2 regions of the Thiosocius teredinicola genome follow, and region 1 is predicted to be linked to the other one. Evidence: predicted binding sites of a transcription regulator. Region 1 holds the regulator's gene; the other holds the start of a gene.
What was found. Region 1 encodes FNR, which switches genes on or off when oxygen is low (the NO sensors DNR and NnrR bind a similar motif). Its sites were predicted from a motif close to TTGATNTANATCAA; they were not measured.
Positions count from the first base shown of each region.

Region 2: the regulator FNR is predicted to act here: its motif matches at 1,617-1,630, upstream of B1781_RS22260 (cytochrome C).

Region 1 is NZ_CP019936.1:2,919,945-2,923,058, forward strand. It holds gene B1781_RS13925 (CTP synthase) at 1-141, opposite strand, end outside; gene B1781_RS13930 (sulfur globule protein CV1) at 541-936, shown strand; gene fnr (fumarate/nitrate reduction transcriptional regulator Fnr) at 1,095-1,859, shown strand; gene ccoN (cytochrome-c oxidase, cbb3-type subunit I) at 2,024-3,114, shown strand, end outside.
Region 2 is NZ_CP019936.1:4,707,697-4,710,810, forward strand. It holds gene B1781_RS22260 (cytochrome C) at 1-1,496, opposite strand, end outside; gene B1781_RS22265 (Spy/CpxP family protein refolding chaperone) at 1,812-2,237, shown strand; gene B1781_RS22270 (DUF2214 family protein) at 2,347-2,781, opposite strand; gene B1781_RS23350 (hypothetical protein) at 2,833-3,114, opposite strand, start outside.

The DNA.
Region 1 (3,114 bases):
GTCGACGTTGATATAGGGATCCAGCTTGATCATCGTGACCTTGAGGCCACGCGCTTCGAGCAAAGCGCCAAGCGAAGCAGAGGCAATACCTTTGCCTAGGGACGACACAACGCCGCCCGTAATAAAAATGCATTTAGCCATGGGCCGGAGGGCTCAAAAAGGAGGTTGCAACGGACGGGCTTAAACGGTACCAGAGAGCCCCTCTGCACTCAATCACAAATCGCGACCGGGTTTAACTTCTGGGAACTTGATCAGGATCAGAGGCAGTGTCAATTTGCCCTTATATTCCAACGTTTTAGCGGCAATTCGCCGGTTTTGGCGCTAGTGGCAGCCAATGCATTGGTCTATATTCAGTCTTGCTCGGGAAGGAACGATCCCGACTCCGTGCCGACGACTCATCTCCCCGGCAGTGCCATGAGTCCCGTCGACGCAGGGAGGCTCACCTCACTCACACAAAAGCTCACTCAAGGAGTTAACGAAATGCGGAAGTTCGCAAAAGCACTTAGCGCTGCGCTCGTCGCCGGCGCAGCTGCATTAACCATGTCATCGGCTAGCGCCTGGTGGGGTGGCGGCCCCTGGGGCGGCGGTGGCCCGTGGGGCGGCAACAACTGGGACAACAACTACAACCGCGGTTACGGCTACGGCAACACCTCGGGCTGGGGCGACGGCTGGGGCTCGGGCGATGCCGCCGGCGCCGGTGATTTCAGCATGAATATGAGCGGCCGCGGCAACACCAATATGCGTGGCTACGGCAGTGGCTACGGCTACGGTGACGGCTATGGCCGCGGTTACAACTACAGCGCCCCCGGCTGGGGCGGCTACGGTTACGGCCCCGGTTACGGCGGTTACGGCCCATGGGGCGGCGGTTACGGCCCCGGCTGGGGTGCTCCGGTAGCACCGCCTGCGGCCCCCGCAGCACCGGCCGCGAGCGAATAAGCTTCTCGCTCGAGCACCAAAGCCCGTCCCGTCGTGGACGGGTTTTTTTTGCGCGTCTCTTTCTACCTAACTAAGGTTATTGATCAAGGTCAAAAAAATTCGCACAATCACAGTGCAGTTTCCGATCAACCCTCAGGGAACCAACAAAGGCATTCACCTTGGCTGAGAAGAACGTCATTTCACTCGATAAAATCAAGGTTGCTTGTCGTGATTGCAGCCTCTCCATGCTGTGCCTCCCCATGGGCCTGAGACCGGAGGATGTCGATCGTCTGGATGCGATCGTCAAACGTAATCGACCGCTGCAACGCGGCGATCACCTCTTCCGCTCGGGCGAACCGTTCCGCAATCTGTACGTTGTCAAGACGGGGGCGGTCAAAACCTATACGCAGACCAATGACGGCGATGAACAGGTCGTCGGCTTCCATCTGCCCGGCGAGGTGCTGGGCATGGATGCGATCCAGGAAAATCTGCACGGCTGTAGCGCGCGTGCACTCGAAACCACCGCAATCTGCGAGCTGCCCTTCGAGCGGCTTGAAGACCTGGCCTCCAACATCCCCAGCCTGCAGCACCAGATGTTCCGTCTGCTGAGCAAAGAGATCAGCCAGGACGCAGAGATGATGACGCTGCTCGGACGCAGCACGGCTGAAGAGCGGGTTGCCTCGTTCCTGCTGAGCCTGTCCGACCGCTTTCATCGACGTGGTTTCTCGGCGTCGGATTTCTTCCTCAGCATGTCACGCCAGGAGATCGGCAGTTATCTCGGCCTGGCGCTGGAAACGGTGAGCCGGCTGTTTACCCGCTTCCAGGAGGAGAAGATCCTCAAGGTCGAGCGCAAACACGTGCAGATCCTCGATCTGGAACGACTGCGTTCCATGGTTACGCATCAAACCCATTGCGAGCGTCATCGCGCAAGACCATCAAATTGATCTAGCTCAATTTGAAAGCGACAAAAATCATTGCGATGTGGGTCTGCGACACCCAGTTGACCCACATCAAAGTAGCGACTCCTTATTAACAATTAGTGTGCGCCCCAGATCGGTTGGTTCCGTGTTGAAACCAACCGATGGTTTTTTCACTTGGGAGACGCGTAATGGAGTCACAGACCACCTACAACTACAAGGTCGTGCGCCAGTTTGCGGTGATGACGGTTATCTGGGGCATCGTCGGGATGCTCGTCGGCGTTATCGTCGCGGCTCAGCTGGCCTTTCCGACACTCACCGATGGTATTTCGTTCCTCAGCTACGGCCGCCTGCGTCCGTTGCATACGAACGCTGTCATATTTGCCTTCGGCGGTTCGGCCTTGTTCGCCACGTCGTACTACGTGGTGCAACGCACCTGTCAGACCCGGCTGTTCGGTGGTCCGCTGGCCTCCATCACCTTCTGGGGTTGGAACCTGATCATCGTACTGGCTGCCATTACGCTGCCCCTGGGTATCACCAGCGGTAAGGAATACGCCGAACTCGAATGGCCGATCGACCTGCTGATCGCCGTCATCTGGGTGATCTACGCGATCGTATTCTTCGGCACGGTCGCCACACGTAAGGTCAAGCACATCTACGTAGCCAACTGGTTCTACGGTGCTTTCATCCTGACGATTGCGGTACTGCACATCGTCAACAGCGCGTTCATCCCGGCCACCCTGACCAAGGGCTACAGCTTCTACCCCGGTGCCATCGATGCGATGGTCCAGTGGTGGTACGGCCACAACGCCGTGGGCTTCTTCCTGACCACTGCGTTCCTCGGCATGATGTACTACTTCGTACCGAAGCAGGCCGGTCGCCCCGTCTACTCGTACCGTCTGTCAGTCGTCCACTTCTGGGCACTGATCTCGACCTACATGTGGGCCGGTCCGCACCACCTGCACTACACCGCACTGCCCGACTGGGCACAGTCGGTCGGTATGATCTTCTCGCTGATCCTGCTGGCACCGTCCTGGGGCGGCATGATCAACGGCATCATGACCCTGTCGGGCGCCTGGCATAAGCTGCGCACCGACCCGATCCTGAAATTCCTGATCGTTTCGCTGTCGTTCTACGGCATGTCGACCTTCGAAGGTCCGATGATGTCGATCAAGACCGTCAACGCGCTGTCGCACTACACCGACTGGACCGTGGGCCACGTGCACTCGGGTGCGTTGGGTTGGGTTGCGATGGTATCGATCGGTTCGCTGTACTACCTGAT
Region 2 (3,114 bases), 1.8 Mb from region 1:
ACCGAGTCCATCGCCACCATGGCATCCGGGCTCTTCCAGTTGTTGTCGAGCTTGAGCTGCTTGAGCAGCGGCACCTCGAAGTCGTTGCCGGTGGCCGAATGCATGACAACCTTCTTGCCATCCTTGACGACGTTGCCGAAGGCATTGCCGCGTGCCGTCTTCAGATAGCCTTCACGCTTGTCGTAGGTGGTGGCGAAGGCGGCCGTTTCGGTCTGCGGCGTATCGCTCAGGCCACGCTCGGTCTGCGGCAGATCCTTGGCGAACTCTTCGGAGTAGCCGAGCGGCAGTTCCCACGGCAGTTTGTCGGTGGTGCCGTGGCAGTCCTGACACTCGATCTCGACCTGCGCCAAGGTGGTACCGAAGATATTGCCGTCACCGTGCATGTCGATCGAGGTATGGCAGTCCTGGCACAGCAGGCCACCCTTCGGGTTCTCCGGACGTGAATCGATCTGGTGATGCAGGTCGTCGGAGATGAACAGATAGTTCTTGGTATGCAGTTTCGGCTGCTTGCCGCCCTTCTCGTTGTACGGCGAGCCGTAAGGGAACTCCATCAGGCCCTGGTAGGTCACGCCGATACGCTTGCCGCGGTTGTGGCAGGAGTTACAGGTTTCAACCGGGATACCCGAGTATTCGACGTCACCATGCTTGACCTTGGTCTTGCGGGTCGCCTGGATCTTGTGGGTCAGCATATGACCCTTTTCTTCTTTATTGATTGTCGGGTCGTTGCCCTCGTAATAGCCTTCGTTGCCATACGGGATGTGGCATGACGAGCAGCCCATGCCGCGATAATCGCCGCGCTTCTCACGGCCTTTGATACCGACGTGGCAACGCTGACATTGCTGACGCTGGTAGGTGAAACCGGCGAGCTTGGGATCCTTCTCGATCTCTTCGACCGAAGGCTGCGGCACCTGGGTGAGTTCAGTGGGGAACTGATCACCGTGCGCGGCGATCATCGCCTTCATGTATTCCTTGTATTCGTCAGAGCCGACCTGCGGCACCTGGCCGTCGGTGTCTTTGACGTCGTAGTTGCCCCACGGCACCTTGTGGTTCTGTACCTCGGCGATACCCCAGGTATGCAGGTTGCCCTGGATCTTGCCCGCCTCGGTGTTCATCAACGAGCGCTCGACCCGGTAGGCGTAGCCGCTGTGACATTGCCCACAGGTGTTCTCGGCGATCCACACGGAACCCGGATCGGGGTAGAAGGTTTTCGGTCCGTTACCTTTGAGCAAGGCATCGGGCGCACCTTTGTGCGCGGCCTCGGCTTCAGTCGCCGTCGGGTTGCCGCCATGACACACAACGCAGCCTTCGGGATCGCCGTTGGCGGCGCCGATGGCCTTGATCTGCAACATCATCACCGCCTGGTCGTCACGGATGTCTTCGATGCCGTCGTGACAACTCACACAACCGGTTTTGGCTGCGGCCGCTGCGGTCGCGGAGGAAAAATAAGCGAACCCCGCAATCAGCATGATTGCGAGTGGCACGAACGTTCTTTTCATGACGAGCCTCCCCAGGCGGTAACGGCTCTCACGCCCAGCATCCTGCCGCGAACAAACATTTCCTTGGGGAACGGGAGGCCGCTTGAGCGAAAAAACTACACAAAGACTCAGGTAATTAACTTGAGCTGCATCAAGAAGAGGTGCCGCAATTGATATTTGTCATGGTGCAGCGTCGATTCACGGCCTAATCGATGGATACGGCTGTCGGCTGGCGGCAATTGACGAATCGCATTGTCCGCACTTCGGTGTTCGCGGTTCACTGTGGCGCAACACGCAAACGCCGACTGCAGTCGACAACCGTTGGAGCGACGCAAAATGAAAATTTCGAAAACCCTGGGCGCCTCAATCCTCGCCCTGTGCCTTGTGATGCCTGCCACTGCGAGTAGTGCCGACGTCGCCGAACTTGGGCAGCCGATCGTCGAGCTGATGCCACAGGTCAAAAAGATGCGCGCCGATCTGCAGTTGACGAAAGCGCAGTCGGACAAACTCGACGCCTGGCTGGCCGATGCGCCGGCCAAACGCGAGGCACTCGAAGCCGAGACGTTGGAGATCCGCGATCAGCTGCGCGAAGCGATCCTTACCGGCGCCGACCGTATGACCCGCGAGGCGCTGAAGAAAGAATTTGCCGCGAAGCAGACACGGCTGATCGAAATGCGCAGCCTGTGCACGCGCATGCTGCGCGACACCCTGACCCCGGAACAGTTCGACAAGGTGGTCGCGAGTTACCGCGCCTCCCTTTAGACCAAACGAGAGATCGTCATCTCCTCCTAGGGCCTCCTCCGTTGAGGCCCGTTTTTTTGCGCTCGACTTCGCCGTCGAGCCCCCTGCATCACTGCCGAAACCTCATCGGTCACGGCAAGCCGTAGCCGCGAGCCATCAAGACAGCCAACAGGGGCATCAAGACCAACATCGCCATTTCCACTTTCAACACGATCAGCAAGCGTCGCGGCACAACGACGGTGCTGGCGTCGGCGTTGCGCTGGCGCAGCAGAAAGACAGTCGGATAGATCGAGAGTACGCCGATCACGACAAACAGCCCCAGCTTGAGATGAAACAGCACGTTGCCCGAGTAGAAAGAAGCAGGCTTGCCGACCAGAAACCACAACGCTAGACCGGCCGCCAATACGGCCAACGCACTCAGGCCGTACACAGCATCGACGCGCGCCAGCCGGCGGATGGTCGCCGCCGGTGTTGCAGGCCTCAGCGACAGATACTCGTGGAACAGCGTCGCCGCGAGCGCGAGGATGCCGATGAAGTGCACGTATCTGACGAGGGTTTCCAACATGATGGCAACTACCGTTGGTGGCGATCCGCAATTCGCGCAGGGCGCCGCGCACTATTCATCGAGCAAGCTGCGCAACTGCTCACGTATCCGCGGATAGTCGTCTGGATGCTGCTCGCGCAGATAGCGCAGATCGTTGATCAGACGTTCCACCGTGTCGGCAGTTTCCTGATGTTTGACTCTGTCGATCTGCGTCTTGATGTCGCGTAATCGCATCAACGACTCCGCACCCTCGGCACTCTCGGGCGGTTGTTGCTCAGCCATATCGAGCAATACCTCGGTCAGCAAGCCGAGCTGCCGGCCGTAGCTCGCAATGTCGAATGCCTTCTGCTCGAT